2 linked regions of the Natranaerobius thermophilus JW/NM-WN-LF genome follow. The protein of the gene in region 1 interacts with the protein of each later gene in a pairwise test. Links are inferred from orthologs where the notes say so. Each region holds a gene or a part of one and is shown on either strand. Other genes may lie near its edges.

Region 1 (15,047 bases):
TTGTGATTTACACGCTGCTATCGATGATGCCACAGGAGCTTTGCTAGGATTATTTTTTGTTGAAAATGAATGTCTTGAGGGATACTTTCAGATTATGCATCAGTTAATTTCAAACTATGGTATTCCTGCAAGTCTTTATAGCGATAAGCACACTATTTTTAGATCACCTAAATCGGACAAGCTTTCGATTGATGAACAGCTCGCAGGTAAACAAGTTAAGCCTACTCAATTTGGTGCAGCTATGGAAGAGTTAGGAGTCACTATTATACCTGCTAACTCTCCACAAGCAAAAGGACGAGTTGAAAGGCTTTTTGATACTTTACAAAGCAGACTGCCCACACTTTTTAAGCTACACAATATAACTACCATGGAGAAAGCTAATGAATTTTTACAAAAAGATTTCTTGCCTGATTTTAATAAAAGATTTGCCCTAAAGCCCGAAAATGAGCTATCGGCTTTTACCTGTTTAAATCAAGATATTAATCTTGATCATATACTTTGTTCTAAATTCAAAAGAACTGTGGACAACAGTGCCACTTTCTCTTTTGAAGGAAGTTACTATCAAATTTTAGATAAAAATAGTCAACTGGTTCCTAAATCTAAAGTTACTGTCCTATCTAATCCTAAATTTGGAGTTAAAGTAAAATATAAAGATATGGTGTTTGAAACTCAAATTGTGGACAAGCCTTCAACTACTAAAATGACCAAAAAAGTTAAAACAACGCAATCACCTAAAAATAGAATAGTCCCAGATGAAAATCACCCTTGGAGAAAACAAAGTGAAAGAACAAATCTTAACTACGACCTGACTGATCAAGAACTTTTAGATACTATACTAAATACCAGGGACCGAGTTTAAAACTCGGTCTACCTTCCTGGGGGGTGACATTTTCTCTGAACAAATTTATGCGTTTTTAGGTGACATTTTCAAAGAACATTGACATATTTTTTAAAGAAAAAACAGAGCACCCCGCTCATTCTGCCAAGGTGCTCTTTCTCTCCAACAATCATAATATCCAAATGGTAATGGATCTATGGCTGTTACTTAATCTCTACATCGCCACCAGCTTCTTCGATTTTTTCTTTCAATTCTTCTGCTTCTTCTTTACTTACTTTCTCTTTAACAGCTTTTGGCAATTCGTCAGCCAGTGCCTTAGCTTCTTTTAGTCCCATTCCAGTAGCTTCTTTAACTGCTTTGATTACCTGGATTTTCTTCTGTCCAGCGTCATTTAGTACAACATCAAATTCTGTCTGTTCAGCCGCCTCGGCTCCACCTTGGTCTCCGCCTGCTGCGGGAGCTGCTGCTGGAGCAGGTGCTGCAGCACTAACTCCAAATTCTTCTTCCATAGCTTCTACTAGCTCTGAGAGCTCCAATACACTCATTTCTTTTACAATATCCAAAACTTCTTGTACTTTAGACATTATTTATACCTCCTCATAATAATTGTTCTTTGTAGTTAATGATTTATCTAGCTTGCATCCTCTTTCTCTTGTCTAACTGCATCAACAGCATAGACAAACTTTCTGATAATACCTTGACAAGCACCAGCAAATCCAGCGATAGGAGCTTGGAAAGTGCCTGCCACTTTTCCAAGTAGTTCTTCCCGGCTTGGAAGCTTGGCTAAATTCTTTACTTTTTCTTCTCCAACTACACTTTCGCCCAAAATTGCAGCTTTAAATTCTAATTCCTCATTTTCCTTAGAGAAATCATTTAGAATTTTAGCTGGTACAACAGGGTCATCATAACCAAAGGCTATCCCCACTGGACCTTCTAGGTATTGATTTATTTCATCAATTCCGGCATTTTCAGCAGCAATGCTTGTTAAAGTGTTTTTAACAACTTTAAAATCCACATTTGAATCTCCTAGCTGTCTTCGCAGTTCATTCATTTGAGCTACATCTAGGCCTCGATAATCAACTAGTACAGCACTTTCGGCCTGGGATAGCTTTTCCGTTAATTCTTCAACCATGCGTTCTTTTTCCTGGCGAGTCTTTTTCAAAGTTTTCACCTCCCACGCTACTTTAAAACAAAAAAAGGTCTCAACCGAGACAGGTAGAGACCTTACAGGCGAATAGACATAGTTTAGCTTAAGTATAAGCTAATATTGAATACATTTCACCCATGTCGCTCTCTAACCTCGGTAGGTTATTAAGCCTGTAAAGGCACCTACTGTCTACGGTTAGCAGACGGATTTTATGCTATTGTTTAATCACAGACATACTAACACACAGGGGTACAAATTGCAACTACTTCTGAGTCACTTTTTGATTATTGATTTTTATACCGGGTCCCATGGTTGTAGAAACAGCCACCCCTCTTAAATACTGTCCTTTTGCTGCCGCAGGGCGTGCCTTCAAAATAGCATCCATCAAAGCATCAAAGTTCTCCTTCAATTTATCTGCTTCGAAAGACTCTTTCCCTATTGGAACGTGCACGTTTCCTGATCTATCAACACGGAATTCAACTTTACCTGCTTTAGCTTCTTCAACAGCTTTACTAATATCATTGGTAACAGTTCCAGCCTTGGGGTTAGGCATCAAACCTTTAGGTCCTAGTACACGACCTAGTTTCCCTACCATGCTCATCATGTCTGGAGTAGCAATAGCTACATCAAAATCAAGGAATCCTCCTTCGATTTTGTTTACTAACTCTTCTGCTCCAACTATATCTGCACCTGCATCTTCTGCCTCTTTAGCTTTATCACCCTTGGCAAATACAACTACTTTGGCGGTTTTACCTGTTCCATTAGGCAAAACTAATGCCCCTCTTACTTGTTGATCGTTGTATTTAGGATTAACACCGAGCCTACATGCAACTTCCACAGTTTCATCAAAATTGGCTACTCCTGTTTCTTTAACAAGTTCAAGGGCTTCTTCTGGGTCATAAAGCTTTTCCCTGTCAATTTTCTCAAGTGCTTCTAAATATTTTTTGCTTTTTGCTTTTGCCATTGTAATACCTCCTTGTGGTTTAGCGGGAAATTCCCTCCCACATATTTAAACTCGTCTTGGATTAAAAAGATCAAAAAATTTTATATGATCAAAATTATTAGCTCGCAAGATTATGAGCTCGCTTTTACTTATCCTTCAACAATAATACCCATGCTTCTGGCAGTACCTTCAACCATTTTCATGGCTGCGTCCAAGTCAGAAGCATTCATATCTTGCATCTTCAGCTCAGCAATCTCTTTCACTTTATCTTTACCTACAGTTGCAACCTTATTTTTGTTAGGTTCACCACTGGCTTTGTCAATCCCAGCAGCCTTTTTCAACAATACAGCAGCTGGTGGCGTTTTAGTGATAAAGGTAAAAGATCGGTCTTCATATACAGTGATTTCCACCGGTATTAGCATGCCTTCTTGATTAGCAGTTTGTTCATTAAATTCTTTACAAAATGACATTATATTGACACCATGCTGGCCTAAAGCGGGGCCAACAGGGGGAGCAGGCGTTGCTTTGCCGGCTGGAATCTGAAGCTTAATAACCTGAGCAACTTTTTTGGCCATTATCCACACCTCCTATTTCAAAACTTAAACTAAAAATTCTAAATAAGTCAACTTAACTATATACACATATAACTGTTACACTTTTTCAACTTGTTCAAAATCCAATTCAACAGGAGTTTCTCTCCCAAACATGGAAACAGTGACTTTAACTTTTTCCTTGTCCGGATATACTTCTTCGATTTGTCCACTGAAATTCTCAAAAGGACCTTCTAGGATTTTAACTTCTTGGCCAGCTTCCAAATCAACTTCTTTTTTGGGCTCTTCATAACCCATTTGCTTCATAATACTAGCTACTTCATCTTCATTAAGGGGAACAGGTTTGGCTCCTGAACCCACGAAACCTGTGACTCCTGGAGTGTTCCTCACTACATACCAGGAATCTTCATCCATAACCATTTCTACTATCACATATCCCGGAAAAACCTTCTTTTCTTTCTCTTGTCGACGCCCATCTTTAATATTTATCTGCGTTTCAGTAGGCACAACAATACGAAAGATCTTATCATCCATACCCATAGAAGCCACGCGTTTTTCCAGGTTCGTTTTTACTTTGTTTTCATAACCCGAATAAGTATGAACCACAAACCATTGTTTTTCCATAATACCTCGAGGATCTACGAGATCCTTTCCCTCCTGTTATAAGTTTATTGAATCATCAATTGGATAATACCTATAAAGGCAGTGTCAAGAATCCAGAAATAAACTCCAACTATAGCAACAGTCATCAGTACAACGCCTGTATAAGTTATTAACTGTTGCCTATTAGGCCAATTGACTTTTTTCAATTCTATCTTCGTCTCTCTTAAAAATTTAAGCGCCTTGCGAATTAAGCCCATACCTTACCCACCTTTTAAAGTGAAGTTTTCACTTAATTTCAAATTACTATACTCTTTTGTTAATTGTTAGTTAGTCAAGCACTTTCTTTGTACTTACTTTCTTTGTTACTTACTTTCTTTGTGTAAAGTGTGTCTGTTACAAAATTTACAATATTTCTTGAGTTCAATTCTATCTCTGTCGTTTTGTTTATTTTTAAAACTTTTGTAATTCCTCTGTTTGCATTCTGTGCATTCAAGAGTGATTTTTTCCCGCATTTTTTCGCACCTCCCGCTTGTGCACTCGTCTCAGTCAATTTGTCACTTCTAAAAATCTATCACAACATATAGTCAATGTCAACATCTTAAATTATATATAAAAATGTATCAAAAAAGCCAGGGACTAAGCCCTGGCTATGCTACTCCCTACTCAATGATGCCAGTAACAACACCAGCACCTACTGTTTTGCCACCTTCACGAATAGCGAATCTCAATCCTTCTTCTATAGCTATAGGCGTAATCAAGTTGATTTCCATCTGTACGTTGTCACCAGGCATTACCATCTCTACTCCTTCTGGTAACTCAATAACCCCGGTTACGTCTGTTGTTCTGAAGTAGAACTGAGGTCTGTATCCTTGGAAGAATGGAGTATGACGACCTCCCTCTTCTTTCTTCAGTACATATACCTCTGCTTTAAACTTGGTATGAGGATTGATGCTGCCTGGCTTGGCTAGAACTTGACCTCTTTCGATCTCTTCTCGGTCAACTCCTCGTAGCAAGGCTCCAATGTTGTCTCCTGCTTCACCATAGTCCATTGACTTTCTGAACATCTCTACCCCTGTGACTACTGTCTTCTTAGGACGATCTGCCATACCTACAATTTCTACTTCGTCTTGTACATTGATATTTCCTCGCTCTACTCTTCCTGTCGCTACTGTACCTCTACCTGTTATGCTGAATACGTCCTCTACTGGCATCAAGAATGGCTTATCTACATCACGATCTGGGGTTGGAATGTAGTCATCAATGGCATCTACTAGTTCCCAAATCGGTCCACAGTTTTCACACTCTCTGTCTCCACAACCACACTCTATTGCTTTTAAAGCTGAACCTGTTACTACAGGTGTGTCGTCTCCTGGGAAGTCATATTCGTTCAACAAGTCCCTTACTTCCATCTCTACTAGCTCTAGTAGCTCTTCGTCATCTACCATATCTGCTTTGTTTAAAAATACTACTATATGAGGAACCCCTACCTGACGACTCAACAAAATGTGCTCTCTCGTCTGTGGCATTGGACCATCTGCTGCACTTACTACCATGATTGAACCGTCCATCTGAGCTGCTCCGGTGATCATGTTCTTTACATAGTCTGCGTGTCCTGGACAGTCTACGTGAGCATAGTGACGATTATCTGATTCATATTCTACGTGAGCTGTACTGATCGTAATACCTCTCTCTTTCTCTTCAGGCGCTCGATCAATACTGTCGTATTCCATCTTTTCTGCACCACCTGCTGTGGATAAGCAAGTAGTCATCGCTGCTGTCAACGTTGTCTTCCCGTGGTCTACGTGACCTATCGTACCTATGTTGACATGCGGTTTCGTCCTCTCAAACTTCTCCTTTGCCATGGCTTACTCCTCCTTACTTAAATTTTTTATTCACTTTTATTCACTTCCATATCTTTTACTAGCTTTCACTTATTTCTTCCAGTTTAATGCAAAACATTTTAATTTTCTGAACATGTCCAATCGAAATAAACATTACTGCATATAATTATAATTGATAGCTATAAAAAAATCAAAACTGAAATTTGCAGTTTAATATTATAATAGTTTAGACAGTAAAACAAAAAAAATATGTATAAAAACATATTTAAAGTAATGGTGGCGGCGCAGGGATTTGAACCCCGGACTCTGCGGGTATGAACCGCATGCTCTAGCCAACTGAGCTACGCCGCCATAATGGAGCTCACGACCGGATTTGAACCGGTGGCCTCATCCTTACCAAGGATGCGCTCTAACCTAGCTGAGCTACGTGAGCTCGCTTAAATTTAAATCTTGGTTGCGGGGGCAGGATTTGAACCTGCGACCTCCGGGTTATGAGCCCGACGAGCTACCAAACTGCTCCACCCCGCGTCGATTATTGGTGAAACTGGAGCGGGCGATGGGAATCGAACCCACGCGACTGGCTTGGAAGGCCAGGGCTCTACCACTGAGCTACGCCCGCTCGGTCATCTTTACATAATTGGTGGAGAGGGGAGGATTCGAACCTCCGAAGGCTTGCGCCAGCAGATTTACAGTCTGCCCCCTTTGGCCAGACTCGGGTACCTCTCCGTATAGAGCTTTTGTAAACGCAGCGATACTGCACTGCGCCCTGTTAAGCATGTGTAATTATACATCAGACTCCCTGCAAAAGTCAACCCTTATTGTTAAAAAGTTTTATGATTTTATTTTAGCTGATTAGAATTGCAAAATGCCTTACTTGATATTTGATAGAGTCGTTGCTATTCACTTCTAATATTTAGATATCTCTCTAGTTTTCTTTTTACTCTCTGTAATGCATTGTCGATAGATTTAACATGCCTATCTAATTCCTGGGCTATTTCCTGATAACTTTTGCCTTCCAAGTACAGCATCAACACCTTCCATTCTAAGCTACTCAGGATTTCAGTCATCTTTAGCTCGATATCATTGTATTCTTCCCTATTAACCATCAAATATTCAGGATCGGTAATTCTAACACCTGAAATGACATCTAGTAAAGTCCTATCAGAATCCTCATCGTAAATTGGTTTATCTAAGGAAACATAAGAGTTTAAGGGGATGTGTTTTTGCCTGGTTGCCGTTTTGATTGCTGTAATTATCTGTCTTGTAATACATAACTCGGCAAATGCCTTAAAAGATGACAGCTTGTCCCCGCGAAAGTCCCTGATAGCTTTATAAAGGCCAATCATACCTTCTTGAATAATATCTTCTCGGTCAGCTCCTATTAAAAAGTATGACCTCGCCTTAGCTCTAACAAAATTTTTATATTTCCCAATCAAAAATTCAAGAGCCTCATGACATCCCTCGCGGGCTCTTTTAGCAACTTCTTCGTCACTATTGAGATCATACTTTTCAAAAATATCTTGGGCACTTTGACTCACATGAATCGCCTCCGCTTTAGTTTTCTACGGGAAACAAGCCCCCCTATGCATAAACATATTATACCGCATATTAAAATATACCGTCAAGCTAAAGAAGGAACTTTCACTTTTTATGTCGAAGAATATTGAGTTTCTCTTTAACTTGCTGATCGAGGAGATTATCGAGAGTATTTCGTTTACCTTCTTCTTTTTCAATGAAATTTTTACGTATTTTTTCCTTAGTCTCCCTAATGAGCTTTTTTAAATCACGAGCCGAAAGTCGGACAGCACCTTTCCCCATAATTACACGTTGTTCTTGCCAGTCGGAGGTGGCTACATCAACATTGCCTTTATCGACCAAATCATACACTAAAGCCTCAATCAAACTATCAGCCGTTTCCCCTTCCTTAGTGTATATAACCAAAATTCCATTGATTTGTTCAGTATGGCGGTTTTTTTGCTTGGCTGAGTGGGCATCGAAAACCACAACGATCTTTCCCCACAAAATCCCTTTGTACTCGGATAATTCGTCTATTAGTTCAATTCGACTAATTTCTAAATTTTCTTCGGCAGATTTTTTTAAATGGTCCCAAGCATTAATAATATTATAACCGTCTACAATTAAATAATCTGTCATTTAGATATCACTCCGATCTGGCTCATGCTTCACTAATTAGTTTTTTGGCGGTATATTTCATAAAGCACTACAGCTGTTGCTACACTTGCATTAAGGGAATTCACCCGGCCAATCATAGGAATATTGGCTATAAAATCACATTCTTTCTTTACCAATGGACTCATACCACTGGCTTCGTTTCCCACCACAAGGGCCAGGGGAATATTATAATTTTCTTCGAAAATTCCTCTATCACCATCTATATCAGTTCCCAAAATCCAGATCCATTGCTCTTTTAATTTTGAAATAGTTTGTCTTAAATTTGATACCTTTATTATAGGAACATGTTCAGCTGCACCACTGGATGCTTTCATCACGGTTGGGTTAACATCTACGCTTCTACGTTTCGGAATAATTACTCCATCCACTCCCACCGCATCAGCCGTTCTGATAATAGCGCCAAAGTTTTGAGGATCTGTCAAATGGTCTAAAATCAATAAGGTGAGTGGTTTTTGATTATTATAATCAAATCCTTTAAGAACTGTGTCTAACTGGGAGTACTTAAAGGGTTCGGTTTCTGCAACTATCCCTTGATGTTCAGTAGTAGGCACCATTTTATCCAATCGGTCTAATGGAACCTTATCTAAATTAATATTATGCTGTTGAGCCAATTTTAGCATCTCATCCTGAAAATTTTTGTTAGAATCTTTAGAAATATAGATACGAAAAACTTTCCTATTTCCTCTTATGGCTTCAACCACTGGATTTTTCCCGGGTACAAGGCTGTCAGTCCGCATTTCCTATAGCACTCCTTTTACTCTTGACATATATAAATATGTTTGCCTGTTTTCACTTTAATAGTAGCCATATTACCAAAATTGCTATCCAAAATTACTGTTAATCGTAGTATTTAAAGTTATAACAAGCCATTGACAAACTGTTTTGAAAACAGGCAAACATTTGTCTAGCACAAAAATTTCACAATCTTTACTTTAAAGGTTGAAACATTTCATCAGTATATATTACACTAGCATAATGTTCTTGATCAAAAGATTTATCATAGTCTATATCCTGAAACAGGACAGGGAATTTATTTTTAAACTCTTTTAACACAGGAATAGCAATTTGCCTAGCTTGTGGGTGGGCCGCCTTATCACATCTTAATTTAAAGAAATGTCTCCATTCCCTCATATTAAAAGTAACTACAATTTCCGTCTTAAGTGAGTTAGGTAAAATTGAACGGGCTTCCTGAGGTGTTGAACCTGTTTCAAGTAATTCAAAGTACTTTTGTTCTATTTCTTGACAGCTTGATTCCCACAACTGATACTCTTTATCTCTATGAGAATAGAAATACGGTCTTATAAGTGTGATCTCATTTCCAAACTTATCTTTTTGATAGTTGCAGTATCTTGTGGATTCTTGACTATAACTAGCTAGGCGGTGACGCACAATTTCATGGGATAAACCCCTGTCAATAATCATCATAACAGTAACCTTTTCATGTTCAATAACTGATTCGTGGCCCTGTTCTACCAAAAACTCTAATAAGCTCTGATTATAATTCCCTTTCATTTTGTCTTCGGATTTATAACAAACCCTGGCATATCTTTCGATTTTTTTCAATTTGGCTTCATCCATTTCTTTCTCTGGTATTAGAACTTGTGGATCAATAACTTTCATTATATCAACTCCTCCCCTTTAAAAGATATTTGGTGTTTTTATTTACATTCTTCATTTGACAGTTCCCTGTTAACTTCATTTATTAGCAGCTCTTCTATTCTATCTTCTCTTTCTTTTAGGTAAAGATATCCAACAAGAGCTTCAAAGCCCGTTGCCAGACGGTACTCGTAATACCTCACACCCTTAGGAGGTTGATGAACCTTGGCGTTTTTGCCTCTTCTTACTATTGCCTGTTCTTCTTTGGTTAGTTTGGGATAGATTTTATCCAACAAAACAGCTTGGGTGGGAGCAGAAACTAGTCTAACAGTATTTTCATGTAGATTGCTCACTGAATTATACGGAGTTGCAGTACTTTGTAGCCTGACATATAACTCATAAACAGCATCCCCTAAATAAGCTAAGCTTTGAGGTGAAAATTGACCCGTTTTTGTCTTTTGTTCTATAGTTTTTTCAAATGCTTTCAAGTTCGTTTCCACCTCACTCCTTCAGGAGTATCCTCTAAAATAATTCCTCGGTCACGAAGTTCATCTCTAATTGCGTCTGCTCGTTGAAAATCTTTTTGTTTGCGAGCTTGCTCTCGTTCTTGAATTTTTTGCTCTATTTCTTCCGGTAATATTTCATCTGTTTCTGGCAGGAGCCCCATAACTTGATCAAATTCTAACAACAGGTCATAAGTGTTTTTGAAAACTAGGGCATTCTCTCCTCCATTTCCAATATAGCTGTTAATTTCTTTTGCTAATGAAAATATAACAGCCAGTGCACTGGCCGTATTGAAATCATCATCCATAGCTGCTTCAAATTCTGTTCTAGCTTGTTTTAGATATTCCATAATATCTTGCTCTTTATCCGTAAGTTCTTGTTCTCGACTTTTTTCAAGATAAAACTTAAGATTATTGTAAAAGTTATCCAATCTGTCTAAGCTGCTTTTTGCCTGTTCAATTAATTCATCGGTAAAATTAAGAGGACTTCTATAGTGAGCACTCATTAAAAACAATCTTAAAACACGAGGATCATACTTTTGTCTAAAGTCACGAACAGTTAAAAAGTTCCCCATAGATTTCGACATTTTTCGGTTATCAATCTCTAAATAACCTACATGCATCCAATACTTGCAAAAGTCTTGTCCTGTAGCGGCCTCACTCTGAGCCACTTCATTTTCGTGGTGTGGGAAAACTAAGTCGGATCCCCCAGCATGGATATCCAGGGGCGTATCCAAGTATTTCATGCTCATAGCAGAACACTCTATATGCCAACCTGGCCGACCTTGACCAAAGGGGCTGTCCCAGGCCGGTTCCCCTTCCTTTTTGCTTTTCCATAAAACAAAGTCTGCAGGATTTTTCTTACGATCATCCACTGCCACTCTAGCACCAGACACCAGCTCTTCAGGGTCTTGTCTGCATAATTTTCCGTAATCGTCAAAGGCTGCTGTATCAAAGTAAACGTCTCCTCCTTGACGGTAGGCATAACCTTTATCCAGAAGATCCTGGATAATTTCAATAATTTCGGCTATATGCTCAGTAGCTTTCGGATGATGGTCTGCATCTTTAATACCTATAGCACGAGCATCATCAAAGTACTCACTAGTGTATTTCTCTGCTAACTCAGCAACAGTTATCCCGTCTTCATTAGCTCTATTAATCATTTTGTCTTCTATATCAGTAATGTTTTGAACATAAGTCACTTGATAACCTTTGTAATCTAAATATCTGCGTACCACATCGAAAATTAAAAATGCCCTGGCATTTCCGACATGAAAATAATCATATACTGTTGGACCACAAACATACATATCAACTTTTCCTTCTTGTTTGGGGACAAATTCCTCTTTCTTTTTTTTCATTGTATTAAAGAGCTTTATGCTCATTTTCATGATCACCTCTCTTGATATCTTCTATTTCAAAACGCAACTTTTCAATTTTTCTTTCCAAATATTCAATTTGTCTAGCAACAGGGTCTGGAAGCTCGTGATGATTCAGATCCACATTATTGAGTCTTTTCCCCTTTCTCACCACAATTCTTCCAGGTACTCCTACCACAGTCGAATCGTTAGGTACATGATCTAATACTACAGAACCCGCCCCAATTTTTACATTATCTTCAATGGTAATTGGTCCTAGCACCTTGGCTCCAGCTCCTATTACCACGTTATCCTTTAAAGTAGGATGTCGCTTACCTTTTTCTTTACCTGTACCTCCTAAGGTGACTCCTTGGTATAAAGTGACGTTATCACCGATTTCAGCAGTTTCGCCTATGACAATTCCCATTCCATGATCAATGAAAAAACTCTTTCCAATTTTCGCCCCTGGATGAATTTCTATACCTGTCAACAATCTATTGATCTGAGATATGAATCGCGCAATTAAATACCCTCTCTTATTATATAAAAAATGAGCCATTCTGTGTAGTAAAATAGCATGAATACCGGGATAACACAAGAGGATCTCTAATAAAGATTTGACTGCAGGGTCACGTTCAAAGACTGCCCTGATATCACTCTTGATTGTTTGAATCATAATAACACCCCTTGTCTGTTATAGTTATTTATAGAAGGGCAGGAAAGCCCCTCTTGGATCACGTAATAATAAAGTAAAGGTGGCCATCCGGGGAAAGACCAAACACCCCTAGTTAGTACGACTACTTAAAAAAGAACTGTCTTCCCCGGATACCATAAGTAGCAGTTACGGACTATAGAGAAGTTGTGCCTCGAGCACTGATGCTAGACAAGGCTTACCTCTGCTACTAAATACCATCACCTTAAGGAGGTCTTAGAATGTACTTTGTTGGGATTGATTGGGCTGATACAAAACATGATATCCTGGTCATGAGTGGCGATGGTAGAGAACTAGATAACTTCACTATTCAACATTCTAAAGATGGTTTTGAAACTCTAAAAAACAAGCTATTAAAACATGATGACGATCCTGAAAACTTCTATTGCTTAATTGAAACTAAACATGGACTTTTAACCCAATATCTTTTAGAAAATAACTTCACTGTTTATTCTGTTAACCCCAAACTAGTTGATGCTAGAAGAAAAGCTTCTGGGGCTAAAACTGACTTTATTGATGCTAAAATACTAGCTAATATGGGTAGATCAGAGCTCCATGACTTACATAAGCTAGAGCCTGATTCTGAACACATCCAAGAACTTAAAGTACTCACCAGAGATCAAGAAGCTCTTATACAAGAAAGTGCTAGGTTAACAAATAGACTGATTTCAACCCTGAAAGAATATTACCCTGTTGCTCTTGAATTGTTTTCTAAAATAACTCTACCTGTTTCTCTAGCTTTTTTAAGGAAATATCCTACTCCAAAACAGGCTCGAAAAGCTAGTAGAGATGAGATCTTTAAGTTTTTAAAAAAGCAAAAACATCCTAACCCTACGTCTAAAGCTAATGAGATCTTCACAAAGCTTCAAAAACCTAATTTAGAAGGAAACAGAGCCATTTGTTCTGCCAAGTCTAAGTTTTTATTTACTATCCTAGATCAGCTAGAGCCTTTATTAGAACATATTGATGAGTACGACAAGGAAATCGAGAAACTTTTTAAGTCCCACTCTGACAGTAAAATTTTCGACAGCATACCAGGTGCCGGTAAGCGAATTGCACCGAGGCTGCTGGCAGAGTGGGGAGACGATCGCAGCCGTTATGCTGACGCCTCGGTGGTACAGGCCCTTGCGGGAACTTCACCAGTACTCCATCAAAGTGGCAAAATGCGTATTGTAAAAAGGCGACACTCTTGTATTAAGCCTTTTCGAAACGCTTTACATCAGTTCGCTCTACAAACTACAAGGTGGATCCCCTGGGCCAAAGACTATTACTACAAAAAGCGCAAAGAAGGTAAACAGCATCATGAAGCTGTAAGGACTCTAGCTAATATTTGGGTTAGGATACTCTTTGCTATGTGGGTAAACAAAGAGCCCTACAACGAAAGCAAGTTCATAAAAGCTAGAGAAAAACACGCTGCTTAATTTAGTTTTAAAAGAGCAAAATTTCAAATTTGGATTACTGTATCCTGTGTTTCCAAAATTTTACAGAGTTTTATCCTTTACATAGAGAATCTTTTCGCAAAGTGATTCCAAAAGCTATAAGTAACAGTTTTTTATAAACTTTTGATTATCAAAAAAACCGCCTCTGATAAACTATACAGAGACGGTTTTACCGCGGTTCCACTCTGTTTACGCATAATGCGTCAACTTTGGCATGATAACGGTCTCTAACCGGCTTTTCATACTAATGGCAAAACCCACTTTCAAAAAAGCATTTGGAGGGGCAATTCGCTGGAAACAATATCCTTTCAGCCCATGGGATATCTCTCTGTAGGACCAGCTACTGATTCCTCCGCATAAAATTATCTTAGATTCAGTTCGTTTTTATGTCAATAATAATTATTATTTATGAATATAAACTATTACATACCTCTTGTCAATATTTTAACTTTGAATTTGTGAAAGAGTGCTATTCACTCTATTAATCGCTCGTTCTCGGCCCAATAAAGAAATTAGCTGATCAAGCTCAGGGCCGTGCATTTGTCCACTCACTGCAATTCTTACAGGCATAAAAAGCTGCTTACCTTTGACACCAACCTGCTTACCGGCTTTATTAACTGCTTTCTTGATAGCTTTAGGATCCTCAAAGGAGTCTAAATCATTAAATTGATTAATAACTTCTGAAAGTAATTCAGGAACGTGGTCCTTCTCTAAAAATTCTACTTCCTCACCTTTAAGGTCTACATCGTCTCCATAAAAGATTTTTAACTGTGGAGGTAATTCCGATAGCATATCAATTTTTTCCTTGACTAAATCCACAGCAGAAACGAACCATTCCCAATCGTGCTCTAACTGTTCTTGCGACACTAGGTCGGAATTAATTAAATATTCTTTAGAAAGGTTAAGCAATCTTTCTGTATCCGCCTCTTTAATATAGTGTGAGTTCATCCAATTTAATTTATCCACATCAAAGACTGCGGCACTTTTCGAAACTCTACCTATATCAAATAATCTAATTAGTTCATCTTGGGTAAAAAGTTCATCTTCTCCAGGCGGAGACCAACCTAATAAAGCTAAAAAGTTTACCATTGCTTCAGGTAGATAACCTTTTTCTCGATATTCCCCTATAAAGGTGTCACCATGACGTTTACTTAGTTTTGCTTTATCAGGACCTAAAATCAAAGATAAATGTCCAAATTCAGGAGTCTCAAAGCCCAGAGCCTCATAAATCATTACTTGTTTGGGAGTATTGGAAAGGTGATCTTCTCCCCTTAAAACATGGGTAATGTTCATTAAGTAATCATCAACTACACATGCAAAATT
Region 2 (15,027 bases), 1.7 Mb from region 1 along the record:
TCCATGATTCGGCATACTGGTGGCTTGGCTTTAGGAGCCACTGTGACCAGGTCTAAATTGTTTTCTTCAGCGATTTTCAAAGCTTCCTTAGGGGACATGACACCTAATTGTTTTCCATCCTTACCAACCACTCGAATTTCACGAGCCTTAATTTGCTCATTAACAGGTAGCTCTTTGCTAATATCTGTTCACCTCCTGGGAATTTTAAAACAGTTCGATAATTATTCAAAATAAAAAAGAGCGAGTATCACTACTCGCTCGGTCTACCAATCTAATCATTCCAATACGCCAAAAACATAAACTTATCAGTTGACATGCTCTTGACGATCTAGACAGCAAAACAATTGGTTTTAATCAGCACAACCTTACGAACTTAGACGTTGTAAGGTGAGAAGCGAGTAGCTTCTGCTTCTTCCCTATTAAATTCATGAGTAGTATATCATTTACAGGGATAAAAGTCAATTATAATACATAATCTTTATTTGCTATTTATCGATGCTTTTTATACTATCTATGCTCTATATTTCATATCAAATCAGCCAATTTAGTCCATATCGTCAATTTCAACTTTTATTTCATCCACTAGCTCGGCAACGCTTTTTGAGCCAATGTCGCCATCTTCTCTGGTCCTTACGGAAACAGTTTTATTCTCCACTTCGTCGTCACCCACAATTAACATATAGGGAACTTTTTTAAGCTGAGCATCTCTAATTTTGTAACCAATTTTTTCATTGCGTTGGTCCAAATCAGCTCGGATACCTTCAGATTCTAACTGTTTGGTAATATCCTTTCCATATTCCATATGCCTATCGGCAATGGGAATAATTACTGCCTGCCTTGGAGCTAGCCAAAGTGGGAATTTACCTTCATAGTGCTCTATTAACAGAGCGAAAAATCGTTCAATTGCTCCGTAAATAACTCTGTGTATCATAACTGGCCGATGTTTCTGCCCATCTTCTCCTATATAGGTCAAATCAAAGCGTTCAGGTAACAAGAAATCAAGTTGAATGGTACTACACTGCCATGACCTTCCGATGGCATCCTCCAATTGGAAGTCAATTTTGGGTCCGTAAAACGCTCCATCACCTTCGTTGACAATGTATTTAATACCACGTTTTTCTAGTACGGATTTCAAAGCATTGATAGCTCGATCCCAAATTTCATCTGAGCCCATAGCTTTTTCCGGTTTAGTTGATAACTCAACATAATAATTAAAGCCAAAAACACTGTAAAATCTATCTACCAAATTAATGACATTTTCCAGTTCCTCTTCCACTTGGGAAGGGAGCATAAATATATGGGCATCATCTTGGGTAAAGCTTCGAGCTCTTAATAATCCATGAAGAGCCCCTGACAGTTCATGCCGATGTACTTTACCAAGCTCTGCTACGCGCAAGGGAAAATCACGGTAGCTGTACATATTATTATTGTAAACTAACATGGCACCAGGACAATTCATAGGCTTCACAGCAAAATCTTCATCATCGATTTCAGTAAAGTACATATTTTCTTGAAAGTGATCCCAGTGACCTGAGCGTTCCCACAGTCCCCTGTTCAAAATTATAGGTGTACTAATTTCTTGATATCCCGCTTTACGATGCTCCCGTCTCCAAAAATCAATCAATTCATTGATAACTATCATACCATTGTTATGGAAGAAAGGAGAACCAGGCGCTTCCTCATGAAAGCTGAAAAGATCCAGTTCTTTTCCAAGTTTTCTATGTTCTCGTTTCTTGGCCTCTTCTAATCTTTGAATGTATTCTTCAAGCTGAGATTTTTTTATAAAAGAAGTACCATATATCCTCTGCAGCATAGCCCTGTTTTCATCGCCTCTCCAATAGGCTCCTGCTACTTTTAACAAGTCTAGAGCAGTATCTTTTATCTTTCCTGTTGATGGCAAGTGAGGTCCTTGGCATAGATCTATAAAGTCTCCCTGTTGATAGCAACAAATTTCTTCATCTTCACCAAGGTCTTGGATCAATTCAATCTTGTAATCTTCACCCATTTCCTTGAACATTTCAATTGCTTCATCTCTTTTGTATACTTTTCTTTCAATGGGCAAATCCTCTTTGATTATTTTCTTCATCTCTTTTTTGATATCTTCCAGATCTTTATCTGACAATGAATGTTCCAAATCAAAATCATAGTAAAAACCATCTTTGATTGGAGGACCAATACCTAGTTTAACATTATCATACAAGCGTTTAACTGCATGAGCCAGAATGTGTGACGAAGTGTGACGATAAATATCACAGCCTTCATCATCTTCAAAGCTTAAAATTTCAACTTCACAGTTCTCATTTAGCTCTTTATTCAAGCCCACAGTCTTTCCGTCTACCTTTGCACCAACAGCTTCTTTAGCCAGACGATTACTAATCGACTTGGCCAGGTCCAGTACATTACTACCCTTTTCAATTTCTTTAACCGAACCGTCTTTTAGGGTGATTTTAAGCATTCTTAGACCTCCCTCTCGTTTATTTTCAAGGTATAACTTTTAAAACTAAAAAAACTCCCATCCTCTATACAAGGGACGAGAGTATCTCGCGGTTCCACCCAAGTTGACCGGCATTTAAATTTCAAAAATATTGGCTGAAATTAATCGCCTAGCCGGTCCACTCTACCCGTTAAGGCCGGGTCACCTGCCAGCTTACTGTAAGTTCGGCTGCAAGCTCCGAGGTGGTGTTCGAGCAACTTCCGGCATTACCCGCTTTCAGCCGCGGCGGGTATTCTCTGCTTCCGGTGGCAATGCTCTACTGTCCTCTTCATCGCTTTTACATAGTAAACGATATTGTTAAATTATATTATATGGTTTTATACCGACATTGTCAATAGACTAGCCAAACAAAGAGTATTTGAATAATTCCTATAGTAAAGCCCAGTATTCCACCCAAATATTCAATAAATTTTAGTTCACGCTGGGCTACTTCAAAACTAAGCCGTTCTACTTCACGAGTATTGAGACTCATGATTTCTTGTTCAATTAGATTAGCAACATCGATACTAGATGTAAGGTTGTCTACAATAGAATCAAAATTTTGAGACAGGGATGTTGAGACTCCCCGTCCCACTGCCTGTTTTACTATTTCAGTTACTCTTCGCCTAATATTGTTTGGAAGAAATCTCAATTTATCATCCATTCTTTCAGTAACATGACTATCTACTGATTTTCTGATATCTTTTATAGCCATGTCCCGGTCAATTCCTGAAGCTAATTTACCACTAGATAAAAGTTCTTCGGAAATTACTCGGCTAACAGCCCTGGCGATTTCAGTTTTTCTCCGTGATAATAGACCTTGAATTTTAAAGTTTGTTTTAGGAACAATTATACCCTCATGGGGCCAAAATAATAACTTAATTGCCAAAAAATTTGTAAACCAGCCGATTAAGCCTGATAATATAGGGATAAGTAATAGTTTCAAATCCGGTGAAACCATGGTTTCTACAACTCCTCTATTAACATAACGGAAACTAGATACAACAATACACTCAGTTAAGATACAATATTTATAATTCTTAAATATTGCTATCACTAATATTGTAACTATTATTATAAAAATTTTCAAAAGCTATACTTTAGTCTTGACAATATTTACACTGAAAACAATATTTTATCCTGTTTGAAAAGATATATGATAATATTTCAAACACTCCTGAATCTCGAGATAAATTATCAATCACAGAATATGAAGGCTCTTGAACACCGTGAACTACTATCTCAGCTGGCACTATCGAGATTAAAACTGAAATTAATAGTTCTTTCTGCATTGTACCCTTCTCTATCGGCTCTCCTAGGATCTGTTCTAAATAATTGCGGCTAAATGGCCTCCACGATCGATCCCTGAGCTCAATTCCTCCCTGTTTAACCACGATATGAATTGTATCGATCTTTATGGGCTGCCCATCGATAAAATACTTTAACACTTGCAGATATTCATTGAATTCTCTATCTATCAAATATTCATCAATGAGATCTTCTAGTAAATCATCTAATTTGCGCAGGAACCAGGATAGCCGAAATGTAAGATATCCTTCTAAAATCAGCAAGGAGTAGTCATCAAAGTACTTATCAAGCCCTTCTCTGATTTGTTTCCCATCAAGAGTTAAGGTGTGACTGGCTGAATTAATAATTTCGCGATATTCTAGTTCAGTCAAGTGCCAGTGTTTTCTATGGGTCAGTTCCCGCATTAATACTCTACTCAAGCTATCAGTGAGCCAGCGCGAAACTTGTTTTAAAAAGTCTTGATAGTCCTCCTGGGTTAATCTTAGTTCCCACAAACTTAACTCGCTGTCCTCTTTCTTGGCCCGGGGAAATTCTAAAGACTCCACAAATTTATCCAATTGTGCTTTATAATTTTTAGACATTAATAGGATTTTTGTGGTCATGCTCTCCTCTCCTTCGATAAATAGTATATGAACTAAAGCATGACCACGTTTCAAAAGTTTCAATTTCCCCTTGATAATTCCTCTTCAATGTGCTATATTAATATGTGCAATCGAAAGCGCGGGTCTGTAGCTCAGTGGGAGAGCGCTTCCTTGACGCGGAAGAAGTCGCAGGTTCAATCCCTGCCAGACCCACCAACCATAATACAGTAATGACAGGGTTTTTAGACCCTGTCATTTTTTGTAAATTGCACAAAATATCTAAGAGTTCTACCAATATTTTAACCTTATATAAGAAGATTGCTATTAAGAAGACTTAATTGCCCAACATTTCATCAACTTTGTCACGGTTTTCTTTAATCCACTGTTCAGCAAGTACTTCATATTCTACATCATTTTCTTCATGCTCGTACATCATTTCCTCTAAATCTTCAATGGGCATACTCCAGTCTGATAATATTTCATAAGCTTCCGGATGTTTGTCTTCAATACCTTCATAAGAAATTACATATACATTATCTGCCTTAAAATATTCCTCTTGACCCTCTAAAAATTTGATATCATATTGAGTGAACATAGAATGAGGTCTCCATCCAAGGAAAGCTATTGGTTCTTCATTGTCCATGGCACTCATGGCTTCACCCATCATAGCAGCTTCACTTGAAGGGACAAATTCAAGTTCATCACCTATTCCAAGATCTTCTATCATTTCTTTAGAGATTTCTGATATGCCTGCTCCAGAGTCAATACCTACAATTTCATTATTATACTTATCTAGATTAGCCAAAAACTCATCTAGAGTGTCTTCCTCCACATATTCGGGAACAACCCAACCTAAGGGAGCTTCTTTATAACTTGCAGATACTTTCTGTAGATCTTCTCCATGCTCGTCCCAAAGGGCCTCTTCTGTATAGGGTAACCATGCATCCATAAAGAAATCAATTTCTTCATCCACTAATCCTACAAAAATTACTGGCTGATCTGCATTAGTTGTTTCTGTTTCATAACCTGCTTCTTCTAAAATTTGTCTGGCAATTTCTGTTGGAACTGCTGTACTTGTCCAATCTGTCATTCCAAATTTTATGGTTTCTTTTGATTCTTCTCCAGCTGTAACACCGCCTCCTCCATTGGTACAGGCAGTTAATAAAACAATTGTTATCATTGTCACTAGTACTAATTTCAGCTTTCGCATTAAATTATAACCTCCTTGTTAAATAATTATTAAGATTTTTGTTTAATCAAGTTAGCATCTTGATTTAATTTTCCATAAACTTCTCTCATATTCTCAGGGGTAAATTGTAATTGGTCTGGCCCCTCGGACTCCCAGACATAATAATCTTTGCCCTGTAATTTCTTAATTAATTCACTTGAATCATATATTTTAATTCCATATACCCAGTTTGCCATAATCAGGGTGGCAGCCATATGTGCTCCTTCATTTGAAGTTGCACATATATCTTTTATGAGATTAATTTCATAATCTCTAAAATACCCATCAAAAACAGATGTCATTAAACAGCCATCTGTAACTAATCCGCCAATCATCAAATGCTTTACCTTTAAACTCTTTAGGATAATGTCCAAACTTGTTTCATAAAAGCCACTCCAGCGAAATTTGTCAATCACCACATCTTCTTCCTTGGGAGCAATTTCGTCAATGACTTCAATTGCCTCTGTACCAGTACAATAAAAAATAGGTTTTCCACTGCTATCTAACGGATCATTATTAGATAGTCCAATACCATCTGCCCTATTGATATGGCGGGTATAGATAACGGGTATATTTAACTTGCGGCATTGTTCAATTAAGTGTTTTGAATTTTCCACAACACTGTCTATGTTTTCAATTCCAAACTTACTTTCTTTTTGGATATCTATTAAACAAAGAGCTGATTTATTTAGATCCATATCGCCTTGCACCTCCTTTCCAATTAAATTTACTTTTTATCCATGGGAAAATACTCAAATATTTCCCCGCTTTCTAGTGCATCGATTATCCTTTTAGTCCAATCAAAATATTCTCTGCTTTGTTCAAGTAATTTTAAGTCATTCTTAGCTTCTTCTTTTGCTTCAGCTGAATCAGGGTTTTCCGCAATATCCTCTAACACTGGCTGAACCTTATCATTGGCCTTTAAAATCAAGTTCCTTTCAAGCCTCATATTTTTAATTAGGAAATTAAGAAAGTTTTTAGCGAAATCTCGTTCTGCAATATAGTAATCTTTTCTATCACCTTTTTGCCAAACCTTAATGATCATCTCTGACTCTAGTAGGTCACGGAGGCCGTTACTCACACTGCCTTTACTCATAGCAACAGCATCTTTTATTTCATTTAATGACATAGGTTTTTTAGCAAAATACAATACTCCGTAAATGCGGCCAACAGAAGGAGTTAAACCATACATCACCATTGTTTGTGCTATAGCACTAATAATTATATCTCTAGCTTCTTCTATTCTTTCTAAATCATTATTCATAATACAAAACTCCCCATAATTTTTTATGTATAATTTTATATTTAAAGTTGTTCATGTTATTCAAGTCGTTCAAATAGTTTTAAACAATTTGAACACTAATAATTATTATAAGGGTTTAATATTTATTGTCAAGGATGGACTTTTTACTATGAAATTTTGTTAAGCCAATAATTTCGCCATTATCATCGCAAAGAGAGTTATATTTTTTTGTTCCATCTGGGATTAAATTCATCACCATATTGATCAATAACTGTGAAACTTTCACCATTTAGGGCACGATCAAAGTTTTCCTTTGCTTTTCCCTGTCTTTTTGATCCTCAATAAAATCCATAGCGGTTCTATCCTCGTCGAATAGTAAAGATAGTTGCTGGGCTATTGCCTGTTGGATGTAACGATCTGTTTTTTGCCCATGGCGGGCACATCACCATTAAAACCCGCGGGGTATTACCCCGCGGGTTTTTACGTTCCTCCGGCAATTGGAGGGTATATAAATATCACATCTCCATCCTCTATTTCATGGCTTCTATAATTCTCTTTAGGAACCACTTCCCGATTTACAATAACAGTCGCAGTCTCCCCAATCAGATTTTCAAAGTCTTCATCATGCTTTAATTTAATAAGTAAAGATTCCACAGTAATACCCTGCTCCCATTCAAATTCCTTATGATTGACTTTTATCAAAAACCCACCTCCACCAAAGTAGTAAATTTAATTCACTATTTAAATTAACGCATCAACAAATATAATAGAATACCCCTTGTCTGTTATAGTTATTTATAGAAGGGCAGGAAAGCCCCTCTTGGATCACGTAATAATAAAGTAAAGGTGGCCATCCGGGGAAAGACCAAACACCCCTTGTCTGTTATAGTTATTTATAGAAGGGCAGGAAAGCCCCTCTTGGATCACGTAATAATAAAGTAAAGGTGGCCATCCGGGGAAAGACCAAACACCCCTTGTCTGTTATAGTTATTTATAGAAGGGCAGGAAAGCCCCTCTTGGATCACGTAATAATAAAGTAAAGGTGGCCATCCGGGGAAAGACCAAACACCCCTAGTTAGTACGACTACTTAAAAAAGAACTGTCTTCCCCGGATATCATAAGTAGCAGTTACGGACTATAGAGAAGTTGTGCCTCGAGCACTGATGCTAGACAAGGCTTACCTCTGCTACTAAATACCATCACCTTAAGGAGGTCTTAGAATGTACTTTGTTGGGATTGATTGGGCTGATACAAAACATGATATCCTGGTCATGAGTGGCGATGGTAGAGAACTAGATAACTTCACTATTCAACATTCTAAAGATGGTTTTGAAACTCTAAAAAACAAGCTATTAAAACATGATGACGATCCTGAAAACTTCTATTGCTTAATTGAAACTAAACATGGACTTTTAACCCAATATCTTTTAGAAAATAACTTCACTGTTTATTCTGTTAACCCCAAACTAGTTGATGCTAGAAGAAAAGCTTCTGGGGCTAAAACTGACTTTATTGATGCTAAAATACTAGCTAATATGGGTAGATCAGAGCTCCATGACTTACATAAGCTAGAGCCTGATTCTGAACACATCCAAGAACTTAAAGTACTCACCAGAGATCAAGAAGCTCTTATACAAGAAAGTGCTAGGTTAACAAATAGACTGATTTCAACCCTGAAAGAATATTACCCTGTTGCTCTTGAATTGTTTTCTAAAATAACTCTACCTGTTTCTCTAGCTTTTTTAAGGAAATATCCTACTCCAAAACAGGCTCGAAAAGCTAGTAGAGATGAGATCTTTAAGTTTTTAAAAAAGCAAAAACATCCTAACCCTACGTCTAAAGCTAATGAGATCTTCACAAAGCTTCAAAAACCTAATTTAGAAGGAAACAGAGCCATTTGTTCTGCCAAGTCTAAGTTTTTATTTACTATCCTAGATCAGCTAGAGCCTTTATTAGAACATATTGATGAGTACGACAAGGAAATCGAGAAACTTTTTAAGTCCCACTCTGACAGTAAAATTTTCGACAGCATACCAGGTGCCGGTAAGCGAATTGCACCGAGGCTGCTGGCAGAGTGGGGAGACGATCGCAGCCGTTATGCTGACGCCTCGGTGGTACAGGCCCTTGCGGGAACTTCACCAGTACTCCATCAAAGTGGCAAAATGCGTATTGTAAAAAGGCGACACTCTTGTATTAAGCCTTTTCGAAACGCTTTACATCAGTTCGCTCTACAAACTACAAGGTGGATCCCCTGGGCCAAAGACTATTACTACAAAAAGCGCAAAGAAGGTAAACAGCATCATGAAGCTGTAAGGACTCTAGCTAATATTTGGGTTAGGATACTCTTTGCTATGTGGGTAAACAAAGAGCCCTACAACGAAAGCAAGTTCATAAAAGCTAGAGAAAAACACGCTGCTTAATTTAGTTTTAAAAGAGCAAAATTTCAAATTTGGATTACTGTATCCTGTGTTTCCAAAATTTTACAGAGTTTTATCCTTTACATAGAGAATCTTTTTTAAAATGGAAAAGTCTTTTTTAGTTCTTCTGCTGTAATATCAAAAACTTCACCTGTTGCTTGTGACCTTTCATGATAGAAAAATTCCGGGAGGAGATCATCTTTTTCGCTAAATCCCGCTTGTGTATTGAATTCTTTCTCCATGGCAATAGTTTTTGCTCCAAGTTCTATGATTTCTTCCGTGGTCCACTCCCCTCCAAAATAACCAGCAAATATATCTGGTAACAATCCTTCCAAGATAGCTGATTGAAAGGCAAATAGACACATACAGTTGTCAGCAGCTGCTGAAACCATCTGAATCTTTGATGACAGTTGCACCTGACCCGCTTTATTCATATGATCTAAACCAGGCATCATTGTGACACCACAGGTGTGATCTGCTCCCATAGGGGTTACCGCGTAGGTTACACCAATACCTTTTAAATTTCTGGGATCATAAGCCGACATTGCCTGCCCTTTTACTGTTGGAATTCGTTTTACGGCAAACTCTTCACCTACTGCCTTTGTACCACGACCTAACAGTTTTCCAAATTCAGTTCCCTTTTCCAGTTCTTCTAATAAAGCTTTTACACCGTCCTTATCTCCCCACTCTATTTTACCCGCTTCCATACACATAGCCACGGTATTTCCAAACTCAATTGTATCGATACCAAAATCATCACATTTTCTATCAATCTCTGCCAGGAAATCGTAATCAGCTATATCACAATTAGGTCCCAGCATAGATATTGTTTCGTATTCAAGGGAACTAGTCACTATTTCTCCTTGTTCGTCGCGATACTCATTTGAACATCTAATAGCACAACCTGGTTGACAGGCAATTTTATTTCTACCGCCGTTTTGTTCAAGTTTGGTAAGGAAAGCTTTGGAATTAAGCTGATTTAATTTATCAAAAAAATCTCCCCTAAAATTGTTCACAGGTAAAATTCCCGTGGCAGCAGTTACATCAATATTTCCGATTGTCCCCACATCTCTCAAGGAAGCAGTTAGCCAGGAATCATCACATTGTAGATGACGGGTAAACCGCTTATTAGCTTCAACAAATTGTTCTCTGTCATAATAATTGGGACTGACCCGCTTATCAGGTTTTTCAATGACAATTCCCTTAATTTTTTTAGTAGCCATAACTGCCGCCAATCCTCCCCGGGCTGCAGCTCTGCAGGGATAACCTGTCTTATCTTCTGTAACCATTATTGCTGATAGATTATATTTTCTTTCTCCCGCCTGGCCAATAGAAATAATAGCCGCTTCTTCACCATGCTCTTTTTGTGCCTTAGCCGTAAACTCATAAGTATTTAAGCCTACAAATTCATTAGCATCAGCGAACTCAAGCTGTCCATCCTGTAAGATTTTAATTATCCGCCAATTATCGTCTTTAGGTGTATCTTCAATTACCAACAGCTTTATTCCATGACCGGCTAAATGATAAGCAGCATTGCCACCAACATTAGATTCCTTTATTGTTCCAGTTAAAGGACTTTTGCCGCCAAAAGATAGACGATGCCCTGTATTAACAGGGGTACCTGCAAATATTCCAGTAGTTATAAATAATTTATTATCAGGACCCAGTGGGTCGGAACGAGGATCAACTTCTTCATTCATCATTTTGGCAACCAAACCTCGATTACCAAACATCAAATATTCATGGCCCAACTCCTCTTGATAATAAATCTCACCGAACCTTGTGTTTGCCCTAACTTCTTGATTCATAAAAACTCCCCTCCTATAGGCACCCTTAATATTTGTATTCATCTTAAGTCTTAGAAGGCTTTACAAAATACTCACTTGGGCTAAATAACACTAGGGCTTACCAAATAACTCCATCACCTCTTGAGAACTCGCTGATTTGGGAGCAAAAATCTGACTATTGTCTATAGCTGTCAACTTGGCAACTTGCTTGAGAGTCTCTTCATCTAGTCCAGCTTCCACTATAGTTCCCGGTAAACCCAGGTCCCTAATGAAATATCTAATATTATCACCAACATTTTGACCGAGATCTTCAGAAGAAAGTCCTTCGTCTAACTCTAACCCCATAATATCACCGATTTTCTTTACTCTTTCAGGTACTTCTTGGCTTAAATATTCAATAGTCAGTGGTAGAGCCAGGGCACAGCCAAGACCATGGGAAAGTTTAGCAGCGGTTCCAAGGGCATGAGCTATGGCATGACCTAGATGAACCATGGAATTACTAAATGCTATCCCGGCTATCATTGACGAAAAACTCATGTTTTCTCGTGCAGTCAAATCATTTTCATCTTTTACGGCCTGAGGTAAATTATCAAAGGTTAATTTTATTGATTGCTCGTTTAACAAATCTGTCATGTAATTAGATTGATTAGATAGATATGATTCCACGGCATGGGATAAAGTATCGATTCCCGTCTCAGCAGTTACCTGGGAAGGTAATCTCAAAGTAAGTTCCGGATCCACAATTGCAGTTGTAGGAAGGCAGTTAGGAGATAAAATATTCATCTTGAGGTTCTTTTCAGTATCACTAACCATAGATACTGTGGTCATTTCCGAGCCTGTTCCCGCTGTTGTCGGTATTAGTACTAGAGGCTTCACTTTATTCATGGGTGGATTTATACCGTAATACTGAGAAACAGGAGATGAATTGGTCAATAAAATATTGATAGCTTTGGCTGCGTCTAAACTACTCCCACCACCTAAACCGATCACTCCTTGAACCTTGTTTTCACGTGCTAGTTTTGCCCCCTCTTCCACCACATCATCGGAAGGGTCTGATACAACTCCATCAAAGGTAATCACCTGAATACCAGCTTTTGATAAATTATCATGGATTTTATCTGCAATACCTGCATTTTTTATGCCTTGATCAAAAACTAACAGAACTTTATCACAGCCTAGTTCTTTAACTTTCATCCCTGTTCGATAAGACGCTCCATTCCCAAAAATAACTGGAGGTCTGGGTAATAAGTTAAAAATCACATGCACTCCCTCCCTTTAATTTTTTGATATTTCTGTAATTTTTAGGTATATTTTAAAACTATGTTTAAAGTTTCCTAAATATTTAGATGTTTATTTTCATATTTCCACAATCGACTAAAAATTACCTGCTTAAATAATTTACTACAAAAAATATTAGAGAAACTCACTGCTTTACTGTGGGAGTATGCAAAAATAAATATTTTAAGCATAACTGTTATGGATAAAATAAAAAAAACACAATTCCAAGTCTTATCTCTACAGATAAATAGACTCAGAATTGTGTAATTCTATCAAGGATCTATTCTCGTTTTAGATTTAAGATTAATGTCTCTCCAGTTTCTTACCATGACCAAAACCTGTATTAGTGACTGCATAAATTATGACAATGACGGGTGCTAAAAAGCTTATAAAGGTATAGGGAATAAACTCAAAACCCACATCTAATACTCCTTGTAAATAAACAGATGCAACTCCCCAAGGTAGGGCTATACATCCTAAAGTAGCTGCACTTTCCAGGGTTCTTGACAAGACACTCAATTCCACATTCATATCATTATAAGCAGGCTGAAAAGTTCTTCCAGGTACAATAATCGATACCATCATTTCCGCTGATGCAAGTAACATAATATAAGCCGAAGCCAGTGTTGATAAAATTAATCCCCTGGGTGTTTTTACATATTGAAGCATTCCATTGAGTAATACTTTTAAAACACCACACCGTTCTAATATACCGCCCATGGCAGTTCCTGCCAAAATCATAGCTACGGTACCCATCATCATATTAATGCCACCATGGGTTAATAATTCATCTACAAATTCTACTCCTGTACTTGCTTCATAACCTGAAGCAGAGACTGTAATGATAGAACTCAAACTTGCTCCCTGGGTAATCACCGCTATTAAAGAACCAGCGAAAAAGCTGATCATAAGAGTAGCTAGAGCTGGTACTTTTTTAATTGAAAGTATCAATACTAACACAGGTGGAATTAAAGTTAAAAGTGTAATATTAAAATTGGATTGTAAAGTTTCCAAAATCGTATTTACTTCCTGTAAGTCTACTGCTCCTCCACTTTGACCCAGACCAATAATAGTATATAGGATCAAGGAAATAATTGTGGCAGGAGCTGTCACCCACAACATTGACCCAATATGATCAAATAGATTTGCTCCAGTCATTGCTGATGCTAAATTCGTTGAATCCGATAATGGACTCATTTTATCACCAAAAATTGCGCCAGATGCGATGGCACCTGCAGTCATTCCCGCTGGGATACCAAGTCCTCCACCTACTCCTAAAAGAACCAATCCCATAGTTGCAATAGTTCCAAAGGAACTTCCTATAAATAGAGAAGTGATAGCACATAATAAAAACGTTGCCGGCAAAAAAATCGTCGGTGATAAGAACTGTAAACCATAGTAAATTAAGGTTTGAATTGTGCCTCCAAGAATCCAAGTCCCGACTACCATCCCGACTATGATTAAAATTAAACAGGCAATCAATCCGTTTCTAATACCATCTATCATGCCTTCCTGAATACTGTCCCAACTATAACCCAAATACAAGCCAAATAAAGCTGCTGTAACTGAACCTAATACCAGTGGCGTCTCTAAAACAAGTTCGATTCTAATAGTTCCCACTATCACTGTAATTATTAAAATTAGACCGATAAGAGCTTCTAAAAATGACGGGGACCTCCCATGCTCCTTATTCATATTGAAACCTCCTTCTATCAAACATTTTAACACTGTTATGTATTAAATGATTAAATATTATACAGTACATGATATATAACTATAATGATGTCGTCAACAGTTAATCTAATCTTTTATAAATCTATCCCAAATATTTTATTTTAATTAGTTTAAGATTTTTGAGATTAAAATAAAAAAAGAAGGGGTAATCCCCCTTCTAATGAACAGTAACTAATCTGTTTTTAATCAAGGTGAAAAACTATACATTAAACCTAAAGTGGGTCACATCTCCGTCCTTGACTATATAGTCTTTACCCTCTAGTCTTAAGACACCATTTTCTCTTGCTTTTGCATAGCTTTCGTATTTTAGAATATCATCAAAAGTTATAACTTCTGCTCTAATAAATCCTCGTTCTAAATCACTATGGATTTTTCCAGCAGCCTGTGGTGCTGTGGCCCCTTCTTTCACCGTCCAAGCTCTCACTTCTTTTTCTCCCGCTGTAAAAAACGTTATCAAACCCAACAATTTATACCCAGCTTTAATAACTCTATTTAAACCTGGCTCTTCAAGGCCAATTTCATTCAAGAATTCGTCTTTTTCATCATCATCTAGTTCTGCTATCTCTGATTCAATACTAGCACAAACTTTGATTACTTCCGAACCTTCTTCCCGAGCATATTCCTCTACTTGTTTTACTAAATCATTGGAATCTCCAATCAAATCTTCTTCTCCTACATTGGCAACGTATAAAATTGGTTTTGTCGATAATAAAGGCATGGATTTCAAAATTTCTTTTTCTTCGTTAGTAAAAGTCAAACTTCTTGCAGAACGTCCTTCACTTAAAGTTTCTTGTAAACGTTTTAATAGATTGTGTTCTTTTTGATACTCTTTACCGCCAGATTTCATTAATTTCTCCGTTTTTTCTATTCGCCTTTCAACCAATTCTAAATCGGAAAAAACTAATTCTAGGTTTATAGTTTCAATATCCCTAATGGGATCTATAGAACCATCAACATGAGTTATGTCCTGGGATTCAA

The links.
Region 2: the proteins of rplA (region 1) and thrS interact in binary tests that used the Escherichia coli proteins (3 or more experiments, as listed by UniProt). The link is inferred for Natranaerobius thermophilus JW/NM-WN-LF from one-to-one orthologs.

The regions. Positions count from the first base shown.
Region 1 is NC_010718.1:191,890-206,936, reverse strand. What follows is about bases 1,099-4,074. They hold rplA (50S ribosomal protein L1), read right to left. Parts: upstream 2,950-4,074; coding sequence 2,248-2,949; downstream 1,099-2,247. Other genes in these bases: nusG (transcription termination/antitermination protein NusG), read right to left, coding at 3,579-4,074; rplK (50S ribosomal protein L11), read right to left, coding at 3,078-3,503; rplJ (50S ribosomal protein L10), read right to left, coding at 1,470-2,009; rplL (50S ribosomal protein L7/L12), read right to left, coding at 1,099-1,422. Also shown: NTHER_RS01050 (ISNCY family transposase), read left to right, coding at 1-859; more of rplL, read right to left, coding at 1,042-1,098; more of nusG, read right to left, coding at 4,075-4,103; preprotein translocase subunit SecE, read right to left, coding at 4,148-4,339; rpmG (50S ribosomal protein L33), read right to left, coding at 4,445-4,594; tuf (elongation factor Tu), read right to left, coding at 4,742-5,944; RNA polymerase sporulation sigma factor SigH, read right to left, coding at 6,820-7,461; NTHER_RS00975 (NYN domain-containing protein), read right to left, coding at 7,565-8,077; 23S rRNA (guanosine(2251)-2'-O)-methyltransferase RlmB, read right to left, coding at 8,110-8,853; thyX (FAD-dependent thymidylate synthase), read right to left, coding at 9,044-9,736; NTHER_RS00960 (Mini-ribonuclease 3), read right to left, coding at 9,775-10,200; cysS (cysteine--tRNA ligase), read right to left, coding at 10,197-11,594; cysE (serine O-acetyltransferase), read right to left, coding at 11,581-12,249; NTHER_RS00945 (IS110 family RNA-guided transposase), read left to right, coding at 12,507-13,706; gltX (glutamate--tRNA ligase), read right to left, coding at 14,169-15,047. UniProt on the Escherichia coli protein: One of the primary rRNA binding proteins, it binds very close to the 3'-end of the 23S rRNA. Forms part of the L1 stalk. It is often not seen in high-resolution crystal structures, but can be seen in cryo_EM and 3D reconstruction models.
Region 2 is NC_010718.1:1,896,532-1,911,558, forward strand. Bases 1-2,956 are described here. They hold thrS (threonine--tRNA ligase), read right to left. Parts: upstream 2,456-2,956; coding sequence 545-2,455; downstream 1-544. Other genes in these bases: infC (translation initiation factor IF-3), read right to left, coding at 1-182; NTHER_RS09220 (DUF445 domain-containing protein), read right to left, coding at 2,826-2,956. Outside these bases: more of NTHER_RS09220, read right to left, coding at 2,957-3,563; sporulation protein YtxC, read right to left, coding at 3,574-4,446; NTHER_RS09235 (glycine betaine ABC transporter substrate-binding protein), read right to left, coding at 4,697-5,572; NTHER_RS09240 (cysteine hydrolase family protein), read right to left, coding at 5,602-6,288; NTHER_RS09245 (GbsR/MarR family transcriptional regulator), read right to left, coding at 6,318-6,854; NTHER_RS15940 (hypothetical protein), read right to left, coding at 6,970-7,122; sulfur carrier protein ThiS, read right to left, coding at 7,314-7,535; NTHER_RS09255 (IS110 family RNA-guided transposase), read left to right, coding at 8,054-9,253; NTHER_RS09260 (aldehyde ferredoxin oxidoreductase C-terminal domain-containing protein), read right to left, coding at 9,349-11,058; NTHER_RS09265 (iron-containing alcohol dehydrogenase), read right to left, coding at 11,149-12,297; Na+/H+ antiporter NhaC, read right to left, coding at 12,619-14,010; redox-regulated ATPase YchF, read right to left, coding at 14,249-15,027. UniProt on the Escherichia coli protein: Catalyzes the attachment of threonine to tRNA(Thr) in a two-step reaction: L-threonine is first activated by ATP to form Thr-AMP and then transferred to the acceptor end of tRNA(Thr). The rate-limiting step is amino acid activation in the presence of tRNA.